Linked DNA regions of Arachidicoccus terrestris. The protein of the gene in region 1 interacts with the protein of each later gene in a pairwise test. Links are inferred from orthologs where the notes say so. Each region holds a gene or a part of one and is shown on either strand. Other genes may lie near its edges.

Region 1 (7,706 bases):
AATGGTTATGACGGTAAAGGTTTATTGAAACAGGCCATCCGTTATGAACAGGACCCTGTGATCTTCATGGAAAGTGAAGTGATGTACGGTGATAAATGTGAAGTGCCTGAAGAAGAATATTATATAGAGATTGGCAAGGCAGCGATAAAAAAAGAAGGCAAAGACGTTACTATTGTATCTTTCAATAAAATGATGAAGGTTGCGCTGGCTGCGGCAGAAGAACTGGAAAAAGAAGGTATTAGTGCCGAAGTAATCGACCTTAGAACGATCCGCCCACTGGATTGGAGAACCATTCTGGAAAGTGTTAAAAAGACCAATCGCCTGGTGATCGTGGAGGAGCAATGGCCGTTTGCTTCTGTCAGTTCAGAAATTACTTACCGCATTCAAAAAGAAGGTTTCGATTATTTAGATGCACCTATTCGCAGAATTACTGCTGCTGATGCACCGATGCACTATGCTCCTACACTGGTGGAAGCTTATCTGCCCAGCGTCGGCCGTGTCGTTAAGCTGGTTAAAGAAGTGATGTACCTGAAAAAATAACTGAAAGGTTATTCAATATATTTTTATCCGTCATCTGTTATTGGACCCACAACAGATGACGGATTTTTTTTATCTGAAGAATTATCAGTCTAGGTAAGGGGCTGTTTTACTGCCTGTTAAACGAGAAATCAGGCTTTAAAGCAGAGTGGTTATGTATACGCATTTTCATATAATTATCTGCCTCTTAATGATCGTGTTCCGAACTTACAGAGGTAGGTATTTGCTCAGCAATGATTTATTGGATAGTGCCTTTGCAGACGATATTATTTGCTGCTAAATACCATTGATGTACGGTTGCCTATTCACAGGCAGGGTGTTCTGTCACGGACAATTGCGGGAACAATATTGTTTCCGGCCATATCTTTGATAATCCCGTTCTAAAAACCCCTGCCGCTTAATATCAGTGTGCAAACTGTACAAGTCGGGTCTGCTTTCTCTGATGAGGAGGACTTCTACCGTATACAGACTGATTAACGAGATATTGTGTGGTTTAATGACCAAGAAGGCGGGGTGCGGATATCTACCCAAAGACATAGACTAAAAGGTGTCTTACATGCGGGTATGCCGTCATTTACCGACTGTAGAATTTTGTTGAAGTCAGATATCAACGTGTCTGTTACGAAGCCCGGCCTTGACCGTGTATCGATGGATCAGCGCCCCATAAGATAGACATTATCACCGCTGATCAGAGAAACTTTATAGGAGATACGTTCTGCATTTCTGCTACTGGGAACCTTAAGTGTCGTCGTTTTGCCGGCATTTATTTTTCCAGTCTGGAGGGTTTCTCCTTGAATGAATTTTCCTTCCTTATCGTAATATTTAATTTCCACGACGGCTATATTGAGGTCATCTTTTGAAGTATTATGAACTCTAATTTTCACGTTTTTAATACCCGGTTCCGGCGCCTTATTCAAGGACAAACTAACATAATCTGCTATACTTGCCGCTTTTTGTGCTTTTTTTTCAGGCGCCTTTTTTTCAGGCGCTTCCTTGGCTGTTGTTGTCACAGGTGTATCCGCTTTTTTCTCTACCGGGGCTGTTGCCTTTGCCGGAGGAGCCTTGACCGTATTTTTATCCGTACTGCTGTCTTTTAGGGCCGTTGTTTTTTGTGCTGTCACGGATGGAGTAGTGGAGGCTGAGGTCCGCGAGGGAGTTTGTGCGGCTTTCTCTGAGACCTTGGCTAACCTGCTGCTATCCTTAACGGACTTAGGTTGCGAAGTGGTGTTCACGGCATTTCCAGTTGGCTTATGCATGGGAATAGCCGCCGGCCCGTCGGTCTTGACTGTATTGTTTTTTTGTGAGTCTTGCCGTTTGCTGCCCGCAGTTGAAGAATCACGAACTGCAAGGCCGGTTGCCGCAATGCCCGAATCTGTAGAAGGCGTTGTAAATTGTTTATATCCCCACCAGGCCAGAAAGCCAATACCACCAATGATGATAATCGGAAGAAAGAATTCCTTAAAAAAATGGGAGTTTTGTGGACGAGCAGTCGTCCGAACTGGCTTAGGAGTGGGGTGGTGCCGGACTTCTCTGAGCGGAGCTTCATCCAAGTTTTGGATCTGAGGGTGTATTTTTTGATGCGCATTTGCGGCGGCATGAGCCGCAGCAGATCCACTTGTATACATTTGTGTGGACTCCAGAGGTTTTTCTATCCGTGAATTTTTGGCCCGTTCTTTTACCTTCTCATTTATATTGACGCCCGTCTTATCCACTGGTGGCGGAACAGTTGTCTTTTTTTTGGGCAAGGCTGAGGGCATGCGTTTAAACGGAGAGGGTCCGGCCGAAGGTTCTGGTTTAGGAACGGTCGCCTCGGGTTTTACCTGGTCCTCGTCCTTGATTTCTATCAATTTCTTATCTGCAGTAAACTTATATTTTGGTTTGGGTGTACTTTGCAACCCCTGTTGCAGTTCAGCAAAACTATTGGGCGATTTCCACTCGGAACCGCCATCGATCTTGATCAGGTCGCTGGAATTGAGCCCTTGGCTGAGTAACGCCTCTTTGGTAAACGGGCCCTTTTCGATGTTATTTCTACGTAACCAGTATTGCACTTTTGTTTTAAAGGATTGACATAAAAATAGGGAATATCAAAGACTTAAAAAAACGAACAGTAAAATTAGGATTATTTTATCCCATAACTGGCCGAAAAATTCTCCAAAATACTCATTAGCAATTATTTTGCCATTTTATTTTGCCTGGAATTTTCAAGCTAAATATTTTGTACGGCAGCCGGATTTTTAGCGCCGATTTAGGCATAAATTTCGTAGCTTTACGCCTTACATGCAAGGCGTAAATTCGCTTTAGATATTTTTTAATTATATATGGAAGAAAATAAAGATTTGTTACCCGAAGAAACGGGTGATCATGACCGGATTATTCCCGTCAATATCGAAACTGAAATGAAAACCGCCTACATCGATTATTCGATGAGCGTTATTGTCGGAAGAGCGTTACCCGATGTCCGCGACGGGTTTAAACCCGTTCATCGCCGCGTTCTTTACTCTATGAATGAGTTAGGGAATCATAGCAATAAACCTTATAAAAAGTCTGCCCGTATCGTCGGGGAGGTAATGGGTAAATACCACCCTCACGGTGACTCTTCAATTTATTTTACAGTCGTCAGGATGGCCCAGGATTTTACCATGCGTTATACGTTGGTGGATGGCCAGGGTAATTTTGGTACCCAGGACGGGGATAGCCCGGCTGCCATGCGTTACACTGAGATCCGCCTGTCCAAGCTGGCAGAAACGATGTTGGAAGATATCGAAAAAGATACAGTGGACTTTCATCTGAATTTTGATGATTCCCTGGAGGAACCCAGTGTATTGCCTACCAGGATTCCTCAGCTTTTACTCAACGGTTCCAGTGGGATCGCCGTTGGTATGGCGACCAATATGATGCCTCATAATCTTACGGAGGTTGTTGACGGATGTTTGGCCTATGTTGACAATAGGGACATCGCGATTGAGGATTTAATGAAAATAGTCAAAGCGCCTGATTTCCCGACAGGGGGAATCATCTTTGGCATGGATGGAGTGAGACAAGCCATGATGACTGGCCGCGGACGTGTCATGGTCCGAGGCAAATGCCATGTGGAGACCAAAGAGTCAGGAAGGGAAAAGATCGTTATTACAGAAGTACCGTATCAAGTCAGTCTGGATGGACTTACTGATAAGATCGGTCAATTAGCGACCAATAAAGTGGTAGAAGGAATAGCCTATGTTAATAATGAGACGAGTAAAAGAGGGGGTATCCGTATTGTTGTAGAACTCAAAAGAGATGCCGTGGCCAATGTGGTCATCAACCAACTCTATAAATATTCTGAGCTGCAAACCAGTTTTGGGATTAATAATGTGGCAATCTGTAAAGGGCGCCCACGTACGCTAAATCTCAGACAACTGATCGCTGAATTCATTGAATTCAGAATGGATGTAGTCATCCGCAGGTCCAAATTCGAACTTAAGAAAGCAGAGGAGAAAGAACATCTTTTAAGAGGTTATCTAATTGCACTGGATAATTTGGACGAAGTGATCCGGATTATTCGTGAGTCTACCAATCCGGCTGAGGCTAAAGAAAATCTGGTCGCCGCACAGCTGAAACTTAAAAATTCTCAAATTATCCAACTCCTGGGTGAAGCGACCTCAAATGAATTCCTAGATGAAGTGCAGGCACAGGCCATTTTAGAAATGAGATTGCAACGGCTTACCGGCATGGAAAGAGAAAAGATCCAGGCTGATTATAATGAGCTTATGCAGTTTATCGCCAAATTGAAGCATTTACTCGCCAATGAGGACGCCCGTTATGATGTGATCAAGGAAGAGCTTCTGGAGGTTAAAAATAAATATGGAGATGAAAGAAAGAGCACCATTGAGTATAACGCCAACGACATTAGTATCGAGGACTTGATTGAAGAGGAAGATGTGGTCATTACGATCTCTCATCTGGGTTATATTAAACGAACTTCGGCCTCTGAATACCGCCAACAAAGACGTGGTGGCCGTGGAGGCAAGGGAGCCGCTACCAGAAATGAAGATTACGTTGAGCATTTATTCGTAGCTTCTACCCATGACACCATGATGTATTTTACAGAAAAAGGGCGGGTGTTTTGGCTGAAAGTCTATGAAATACCGGAAGGAGAGAAGAATGCAAAAGGCAGAGCCATTCAGAATCTGATTCAGATACCCGGTGACGATAAAGTGAGAACGATTATCAATGTGAAGAAACTAACGGACGAAACCTATGTAAATAGTCATTATGTTGTTTTATGTACCAAGAAGGGAATTATTAAGAAGACGGCGCTTAAAGATTTTAGCCGCCCCAGGGCTACAGGGGTAAACGCCATCACAGTTAACGAAGGAGACGAATTACTGGAAGCTATGTTAACAGATGGCCAAAGTGAAATCATGCTGGCGGTTAAGAGCGGTCGGGCGATCCGTTTCCCTGAAGCCAAGGTGCGTCCAACCGGCCGGGGTGCCATTGGTGTAACGGGTATAGAGGTAGATGCGAAAGATGACGAAGTGGTCGGCATGATCCATGTAGATAAAGAAGATTTAGATCATACTGTATTGGTTGTCAGTGAGAAAGGGTACGGTAAGCGGACCCGGATCATTGATGAGATGGGAGAAGATGTTTATCGTGTAACCAACAGGGGAGGCAAAGGTGTAAAAACAATTAATGTAACGGAAAAAACTGGCAAGCTTGTTGGTATATTAAATGTTACAGAAAAGCATGATCTGATTATCACCTGCAAATCAGGTATCACACTGCGTACGGATGTGGCGGCAATTAAGGAAGCAGGTAGAAACACGCAGGGGGTTATCCTGATTCGTCTGGATGACGGCGATGAAATTGCAGCTATTTCTAAAATTGATGAACAGCAAATGGAAGAACCGGCCGAGGAGATAATTGCAGAAGGAGCAGATGTTATCCCGTCGGAGACTTCTAGCGGGGATAACGATCAATCTGAAAAAGATGACGATCTGCCAGATGCAAAAAGGGACATTGAAGAAATGTAGAATGGATGCAACGGACATAGTTTAATCAAATCAAGGATATAAATTAAAAGACATTCAGTTAACTAAAAAAAACAAAATGAAAAGGATTGTATTCTCATTTTTGCTTCTCGGAATTACCGCTGGAGCATGGGCACAAAAACCTGTCAAATTTAAAAAGGATGATGTAGTCAAACTTTTGGTGGAGAAGAAATACACCGATGCGAAGGATTTGATTGATAAAGTTTTGGCCAATCCTAAAGAACAGGACAATAAAGAAGCTCTTACTTATAAAGCAGTTATTTACGCTAATCTTGCATCTGACTCTGCTCAGGCGGCTAATTATCCGGATGCCTTACAGACCAGCGCATCTACATTGGATCAGTTACAACAGAATACAGACACCGCGGCATTTAATAAGTTGATGCGTGAGGACCAGGGTATTAATGCCGTATCGGTCGTGTATTCCAAATCTTTTAATAATGGTCTTAATAAGTTTAAGGATACAGCTTGGGATGAGGCTTATAAAAGTTTCTACAATGCATACAAATGGGCAGATTATATTACCAAAAATGGTTTTAGTCAGAACCCCGACAGAAACGCAATAGATACATTTACCGTTTTATATACTGGTTTCGCAGCACAGAACGCATCCAGATATAATCAGGAAAACGGCGGTTCATTCCAAAATCCCGCTATGGCAGACTCTGCAATGTCTATGTATCAGAAATTAGCTGAACGTAATATCGCCACGAAGGATATGGCAGCCATGTATCAGTTTATGATTCAGTATTATCAGGTTAAAAAGGATAAGGCAAATACAGATAAATACTTAGCGCTCGCGAAAAAGAATTATCCCGATAAAAGTGATCTCTGGAGTCAGATTGAGACACAGGCGATGTTGGCTGGAGGTAGTGTAAACGACATTATTAACAATTACAAACAAAAAGATGCCGGTGGACAAATGACAGAAGCGCAATATATTGAAATTGCACAGACACTCGCCAACGCTGAAAAATCTACTCAGGATACTGCGGAGATAGCCGCTGCGAAAGCTGCTTCCATCGATGCATATGCGAAAGCGTTTAATTTGAGCCAAAATGGGATATATGCTTTTAACGTCGGTATTTTGAACTACCAGAAATTTAGCGCACTGGATGATGAGTATTATGCTAATAAGGGTGAAGAGGCAGAGAAGAAGGCCAGAAGAGATGCGATTGAGAAAGAGCAAGCTCCTATTGCAGACTCGTCAATTACATGGTTGACAAAAAGCTTTGATATTCTTTCCAACAAACAGGATAGGGATAAAAATGAAGTGGTCTCCCTAAACCGCGCTGTCGATATTATAGCAAATCTCTATAGCTGGAAAATGAACAAGGCCAGAGGACATGATCCCAAGGCTTATGATAAATACAATGCGTTGTTTCAGAAGTTTGATGGTTTACATGATTCTTTCAAATAAGAAGATTGACTGTATATAAATTTGGTGACAGCCCTGTTTATTTAATTAATCAGGGCTGTTTGTATAGAGGAAGCTCTGTTTGTATTTTAATTATAATTGGGTACAATTCATGAATTATTCGGTGAAAATGATTTTTTTTAGCCTGCTTCCATTAAACTTTAAGGGCAAATATCCTATCTATATACACAGAAAGGATAATGAAGCTGCGTATGGCCACCGCCTCTGATTATCTGAAAACCTACATGAAATTTACCGCATTCCGGATGAAGTGACAGGCCCGATAAGGTGTGTTTTATGTGATTATATCATTATTTAAATCTACAAACATGAAAAAAGCAATATATATATGGATGCTGTGTTTGGGTGGACTTTTTTTTAGTCAACAAAGTTTTGCCCAAAGAGGCCATGGCCACGATCAGAGGGGGCATTACAGCGGAAAGTCTTATAGAAAGGCTCAGAAACATTATCGTAAAAGCCACGCAAAAGCCTACAAGCATTATCAAAAACAGGGACATTATTATAGCAATCGCGGTCATTACAGTGGCAGAAGCCATTATAACAGCAGAAGAATTGTGAGGGCTCCCAGAAGGTCATACAGAGTCGCACCATGGGCAGGCCGGCACCATTACCACTATAACCGCCATGTGTATTTTCCAGACTATCATGCATTCTATGACGCACGCAGGCATGGATATGTATATAGAAACAGGGGGCGTTGG
Region 2 (7,356 bases), 2.9 Mb from region 1 along the record:
AAGCGACTTTTATAAAGATCTACACGCCGACCAACGAATTTATCCAGGCAAATTATACACAGTTTAACTATAGCGTGCAATTGAGCCCCAGAAGAGTTATCGGGGATTCCATTGGCGGTTTTAAAGGCTGGTTACGTAAACTGCAGCTACGTTCTTCATTGCAATCGGCAAAAAAACAGTTTGCTTCCGGCGGGCCGGTTTTTAATCCCTTTGCCACAGGTGTGGCAGATTCGGCATTGCTCAACTTCAATTATATCTTCAGCAATACACTCAGTTTCGGACAGATGAGCAGCAAATGGGGATTGGATATTACCCGGCTGATCAACTACAATAAATCGTTATTGACCTATGGCTCAGAAGCAACTAAAATGACTACCTGGGATCTGAAAGGTCGCTGGCAGATCTCACCGGCCTATAACTTCCAATGGGAACAGCAGTTCGGGACCCATGACCTGACCACACCAGCTTTCACCAGCCGTAATTTTGCATTACGTTCCATGAGCGCCAATCCCACGCTGACATACACTAACCGGACCAAATGGCGCCTGATGGGAGGTTATGAATATGAGAAAATAAGCAACCAACCGGTCTATGGCGGAGAGTCCGCAACCAACAGCACGCTGCAGATGGAGGGTAAATACAATGCCGTACAACAAACCAGTATAACCGCCAGGTTCCAATATAGTCATATAGATTTTGACGGCGACGAGGCCAGTACGGTCAGCTATAATATGCTGGAAGGTTTGTTGCCCGGAAAAAACTACCGGTTTGTGATTGAGCTCAATAAAAGGCTGATGGGCAGCCTGGAATTAAGCTTTCAGTATGAAGGGCGTAAATCGGGGGATGCTAAATTTATCCAGATCGGCCGCGCCAGCATACGGGCGATATTGTAAGGGGCGTAGGTCAGCAGCGCTCGTTTATCAACGGGGCGGCTGATCCAATCTGATTAACCGGATACCGTAACTCTCCTGTTCATAGTAACCAAAGGAGCCGGGGCTGTTTTGATTGGCCTGATAGATGACATGCGAAACGGCCTGGGTGAATAGGCCGATATTTTTTTTAAAACGCATCTGGGCAAATAGTTTTTCCTGATAAAGGCTGGGGTCAAAGTCTCCCGAATTACCGTTGGTCTGATCTATTTGATGGACAGTTAACAGGTCATCTCCGGTGCTGAGATCATAGGTATAGGACCAGCCGTAATAAAAATCACCCGGATCTAAGTCAGAACTGAAATAGCGGTTCCCTTCCCAGCTATAATCCTGACGGACCGGATCGGTCAGAATGATGAAACGGCGGTTATGCTGGTCAATTAAAGCAGCCGTATGCCGGTTAAATACCAGGCGGTATGTCAACTGGTAGGCCCAGCTGCCGGGCATTGAAGCAGCCGTTAGATATCTGTAAACAGGATAGCTCGTATCCTGGTCAGTTATCTCCGGTATGCCCACGCTGTCTTTGGCATAGTAGCGGACCGTATCCATGGACACGCCAAACGGTGCCGCCACAATAGAATCTAATGTATAATAGCTGATATCTCCGGCCTGAGTTGGTAAATAAGTGCGAAAGGAAGTCAGTGTACTGCCATAATCCTCCAACTGTTGTTTGGAACAGGCGCTTAGCAATATCAGTAAACACACCGTCAGGCTCAGATAGCTGCGTACGCTGTGTAAAAGCAGATGTTTTTTTTCAGCAGACACCGGATAGGTATTTGCTCGTGATAATGTCTCTTTTTGGCAGTCCGGTCTGTTGCTGTTATGGGTGGTTTTTATCATTAAAAACATTTAAAATAAAATGGGCTGTCTGCCTGTTCTTTCTATAAACGGTAATCAGCCCATTTTATTTTACTTTTTCCCGGCCATCTTTTAGCTTCTTTCGATAGCCCTGAGCCATCGTTCGGGAATTTCATTCTGCGTAGCCAGAATATAATCGGTATAACTGCATGGGAGGAAATGGCCATCGGGCAGTTCCATCCACCAGCGACCGGTCTTTTTACTTTGCAAAAAAGTGGTTTCCATCTCTGCGAAAGCCAGATGAAATTCATTAAAATTCTGACGGGTCTGGGGATCGGCTTCCTGTTTGCCCTGATGGATCCCATCAACCAGATACCAGGCCAGATGGCTTAATTGTTTGGCCGTCTGAAAGTTTCTGTCCAGGTGTTGCTGATAATCATAGAAGCCGATGCTGCTGACCTTACTGCTCATACCGGCAAACTGCATTAAACGACAGGCTTCTTCCCCGTTAAGACCGTTAGGGGTCATCAGATTGGCCGGCGCGTGTCCGCTTTGAATAGCAGAAATATCCAGGCTGATCGCATCCGAGTGCCGGATAGGTGGCTCTACTTCTTCGATTTTTTCCTTGACCCTTCCGACCCGTACACAATCAAAACGAAGGCGGTCAATGACTTCCAGCATTTCCGGGTGTACAAAGTAACTCTGAAACCCAAGGTGATTATAATGGTTCAGATAATTCGGTGACTGGGTAAACATATCCAGCAAGAATCTGTCAGCAGGCGCCTGACTATCTGTGTCCATGTCCATTTTAGCATCAATACAGCAAAGATCGAAGGTACGATCCAGTTTGCCATAGGCGGCACACTGAGCGGTCGTCAGATCATGGGAGCCGCCGATAATCAGAATTTTCGCATTTTGCAATAAAAGCAGTTCTGATAAAACAATTTTTAAGGCAGCGTAGGAGTCAGAAAGATTTTTACCAAGAACAATATTACCGATGTCAGCAATTTTGACATTTTTATGCCATTGATAGAGTTGATAGAATTCTGTACGGAAAACATCTGCTGAAGGGGTACCCCTGTTTGGAAAGCCCTTGCCTCTGTATTCTCCGATACCTACAATAATCAGATCGGCATCGGTTAAATCCGGGAAGCTTTCTTCATAACTGGTAATATAATAGCCAATCTGGGAGGTTTTAAAGCCTTCGTCCTGGGAGAGTTCAAAAAGATGTACGGGTTCTAGAAAATCAATAATGGTTTGTTCGTTAAATGATGACATTGTGTAAGCGTAAAATTTTAGACAAAAATAGGGTAAATGCGCCATTTTAAATGCCGCATGTGCATCTTTGCTAAATAAATTAAAATTTTTATATATTGTTCACTTGTTTTCAGTTAATTGCAAGAGGAAAAAAGCGGATCGCTTTTGCCTTGCGGAGGCATGCAGCCCTCATTAAAATACACGGTTTAAAAAGGGGCAAATCCCCTAAAAAACCGTAACTTCGCTACACTTTTTTAAAAGCCTAAAACGTAATTTTAAACAATCATATGAGTCAGGAAAATACGCCGGATTTGGACAATGTAAATGCAGCTGATAAAGGAAATCAACCAAAAACCTATGGGGCAGACAGTATTCAGGTATTAGAGGGGCTGGAAGCCGTGAGAAAAAGACCCGCCATGTATATCGGCGACGTGGGCGTAAAAGGATTGCATCATCTGGTTTATGAAGTCGTGGACAATTCCATTGATGAAGCGCTGGCCGGATTTTGTGATACCATCGATGTAAAGATCCATGAAGATAATTCTATCTCTGTACAGGATAACGGCCGCGGTATCCCCACGGGCATCAATACAAAAGAAAAGAAAAGCGCCCTGGAAATCGTCATGACGGTACTTCATGCAGGGGGCAAGTTTGATAAGGACACTTATAAAGTTTCGGGTGGCTTGCACGGTGTGGGGGTGAGTTGCGTTAATGCACTGAGCTCCCGTTTGAAGGCCGTTGTCGAAAGAGAAGGCAAGGTCTTTGAACAGGATTACCATAAGGGAGTGCCGGATGCTGCCGTTGCGGAAACGGGCCTCTCTGAAAAGACCGGTACCTATATCCACTTCTGGCCCGATAATACTATTTTCCAGACAACGATTTATCAGAAAGATATCCTGGAAGCAAGATTGAGAGAACTGGCCTATCTGAACAGGAAGGTCCGGATAACCCTGACGGATCTTAGAGAGAAGGATGAAAATGGGAATGCTTATTCAAAGGAATTTTATAGCGAAGGTGGTATTGTCGAATTTTTGGAAATTCTGGACAGGCACGCTAAACGTTCACCGATTATTGCCAATAGCCTTTATGTAGAAGGATATGATGAGGCCTCCAATGTGACGGTAGAAGTAGCGATGAGCTATAACGATGATTTTAAGGAGCACATATTCTCTTATGTCAATAACATCAATACCATCGAAGGCGGCACGCATGTTACCGGTTTCAGACAGGCGCTTACCCGTGTCTTTAAGAGCTATGGTGATAAAGAAGGCCTGTTTGAAAAAGCCAAAGTAACCGTGGAAGGTGATGACTTCAGAGAAGGTTTATCTTCTATTATTTCTGTAAAGGTGCCTGAGCCTCAGTTTGAGGGACAGACCAAGACCAAATTGGGGAATAGTGAAGTCAGCGGTATTGTCCAGACGACCGTGGCCCGTTCCCTGGAAGCTTATCTGGAAGAAAATCCTAAGGAAGCTAAAAATATTATTCAGAAAGTTATCCTGGCAGCACAGGCCAGGGTTGCTGCCAAGAAAGCCCGTGATATGGTACAGCGCAAATCTGTACTTAGCGGTAGCGGCCTTCCGGGTAAACTGGCTGATTGCTCGGAACGTAATCCGGAAAAATGCGAATTATACCTGGTGGAGGGAGATTCAGCAGGCGGTACGGCTAAACAGGGACGTGACCGTTCTTATCAGGCGATTTTACCACTCAGAGGTAAAATACTGAATGTGGAAAAGGCCATGGAGCACAAGATATATGAGAACGAAGAAATCCGGAATATCTTTACGGCCATGGGGGTGACGATCGGTACGCCGGAAGATCCCAAGGCTTTGAATCTTTCAAAACTGCGTTATCATAAGCTGATCATCATGACGGATGCCGATGTGGATGGAAGCCACATTGCCACGCTGATCCTGACTTTTGTTTTCCGGTATATGAAGGAACTGGTGACACAGGGTTATGTTTATATCGCCCAGCCTCCTTTGTATTTGGTAAAAAAAGGTAAAGAACAGGAATATGCTTATAATGAGGAACAGCGAAAGGCACTGGTAGCCAGAATCGGCGGTGGTAAAGACGACAGTGTAAATATCCAGCGTTATAAAGGTCTCGGTGAAATGAATGCCGATCAGCTTTGGGAAACAACCATGGATCCCGCCCGCAGAACCTTAAAACAAGTGACCATCGATAATCTGACAGCCGTAGACGAAACCTTCGCAATGCTGATGGGGGATGATGTTCCGCCAAGACGCGCCTTTATTGAAGAAAATGCTACGTATGCCAGGATCGATATCTAGTATTGCCTGTAGCGGATAACATGTTGAATTTATCAGAAACAAATTAAGACCCACGTGCATGTAGATCTGCATGTGGGTTTTTTGACTGTTGTAAAGAGATGCTTTATTTAATGTGAAATCGACATTTGGGAATTAAATAGGCGCCTGGCTTTATATCTTCAATATGTCCCAGATAATTGAACAATAAACGGGCCTCGTTTCGTTATCTTGAAGCGTTTGACAGAAAATGACATAGGTTCCTATAATTTTGGTATCAATTGCAAGGAGGGGCAAGCCGAAAACCCTGAACAGAGTAAGCATTCACTTAAAAATTTGTCAAAAATGGGAATCTTAACAACGTTATTAGCCGTATTGACTGCACTTTTAGGCAGCTTGGGTCTCTAGTAAGCTTACAAAGTTTTCAGAGAACTCAAGATTAAGAGTTTGAATCTCCCGAAATTTCGGGAGATTTTTTATGGTGCATGTGCCTACTTTATATTACCGTATAATGTGAAATCTGAACAAAGTGCCGGTTTGATTTTTAACCATCTGGGAATAAGACTTTTATACTATTAAATTATTTTTAAATTGAATATAATTTAATTGAATACAAAACCGTTTGACAAAAAATGACATAGCCAGGTTTAACTTTGGTAATACTTGCAAGGAGGGCCTATGCTGAAAACCCTGAATAGAGTAAGCGCTAACTTTAAACCTATTTAAAATGGACATTTTAGCCAAATTAATCGCCATCTTGACTGCACTTCTAGACAGTTTGGGCGTCGGAGGTATCTAGTGCGTTTTGAAAGCATTTAAACGCTAGATTAAAAATCTGGATCTCCTGATAACGGGAGGTCCATTTTTATTACTACAGGTGTTTACTGGCCGGAATATTGTTGACATGAATTTGTTTGCCAGAGATGGGTTTGTGCCCCACCGGCCGGCCAGACCGACTTATCATAATAACTGAAGTATCTATTCGCTGGTTGCTAGCCCGCCCATTTTTTTGTTACTGCGTTAAAAGCCGAAAAGTTCACCATGTTGACAGTGGATAAAAGCTTATTTTGGGCTGCTATTCATAACAGTCACAAGCAAGCATTATGGAAGGAGAACAACCTAAAAGAAGTACTGAGATTATTGAAGCTTATTTTGATTTTCTGGATCGGCATATAGAGGAAGTGATTAGCGGCAAAGCAACAGCATTTATGGAGCTGGGGCAAATTGCGCAGGAGCTGGCCATTTCACATGGGCATCTGTCGGATACTGTCCGGAAGATTAAAGGGAAACATCCCTGTTATTTTTATGATGCAAAAATCATTGACAGAGCCAGGCAGATGCTTTTGGAGACTGACGGCTCAATCGCACATATCGCCATGGTGCTTACCTATGATCCTTCCAATTTTTCTAAATTCTTTAAGAAATGGACGGGAGAAACGCCGGGAAACTTTCGAAAAAATCATAGGAACAGTCCATGAAAGTTCCGAAAAGTTCACCATGACTACCCCATATATTCAATGGATCTTTGTTACTCATCTAAATTGATAATTATGCGTAACAATGATTTGAATGGAAAAATCGTATTGATTGCCGGAGGCGGCAAGAACCTCGGCGGGCTACTGAGCAGGCAATTTGCCGCATTGGGTGCGAGGCTGGTGATCCATTACAATAGTGAGAATACGAAAGCAGACGCCGAAAAAACACTGGCTGATGTTAAGGCGGCCGGCGCTGATGCTATACTGGTACAGGGAGACCTTACTCGAGTTGCCAATGTCACGAAGTTATTCGACGCTGCAAAAGAAAGGTTTGGCAGCATCGATATAGCCATCAATACTGTAGGTAAAGTCCTGAAAAAGCCGTTTGTAGATACCACTGAGTCGGAGTATGACAGCATGAGTGATATTAATTCAAAAGTCGCTTATTTTTTTATTCAGGAGGCCGGTAAAAATCTCAATGATGGTGGGAAGATCTGCACCATTGTCACCTCCCTGTTAGCTGCTTACACCGGCTTATATTCAACCTATGAAGGTTTGAAAGCGCCGGTGGAGCATTTTACGCGCGCCGCCTCCAAGGAGTTTGGAAGCCGCGGTATTTCCGTTACCGCA

What was found.
Region 2: the proteins of gyrA (region 1) and gyrB interact in binary tests that used the Escherichia coli proteins (3 or more experiments, as listed by UniProt). The link is inferred for Arachidicoccus terrestris from one-to-one orthologs.

The regions. Positions count from the first base shown.
Region 1 is NZ_CP083387.1:3,841,403-3,849,108, forward strand. The notes cover bases 2,510-5,749. They hold gyrA (DNA gyrase subunit A), read left to right. Parts: upstream 2,510-2,855; coding sequence 2,856-5,549; downstream 5,550-5,749. Other genes in these bases: K9M52_RS14995 (FxLYD domain-containing protein), read right to left, coding at 2,510-2,585; K9M52_RS15005 (hypothetical protein), read left to right, coding at 5,626-5,749. In the rest of the region: K9M52_RS14990 (pyruvate dehydrogenase complex E1 component subunit beta), read left to right, coding at 1-540; more of K9M52_RS14995, read right to left, coding at 1,191-2,509; more of K9M52_RS15005, read left to right, coding at 5,750-6,987; K9M52_RS15010 (hypothetical protein), read left to right, coding at 7,314-7,706. UniProt on the Escherichia coli protein: A type II topoisomerase that negatively supercoils closed circular double-stranded (ds) DNA in an ATP-dependent manner to maintain chromosomes in an underwound state.
Region 2 is NZ_CP083387.1:926,591-933,946, reverse strand. Bases 2,884-5,773 are described here. They hold gyrB (DNA topoisomerase (ATP-hydrolyzing) subunit B), read left to right. Parts: upstream 2,884-3,271; coding sequence 3,272-5,275; downstream 5,276-5,773. Other genes in these bases: K9M52_RS03665 (arginase family protein), read right to left, coding at 2,884-3,005. Also shown: K9M52_RS03675 (hypothetical protein), read left to right, coding at 1-893; K9M52_RS03670 (hypothetical protein), read right to left, coding at 921-1,769; more of K9M52_RS03665, read right to left, coding at 1,860-2,883; K9M52_RS03655 (helix-turn-helix domain-containing protein), read left to right, coding at 6,355-6,729; K9M52_RS03650 (SDR family oxidoreductase), read left to right, coding at 6,802-7,356. UniProt on the Escherichia coli protein: DNA gyrase negatively supercoils closed circular double-stranded DNA in an ATP-dependent manner to maintain chromosomes in an underwound state.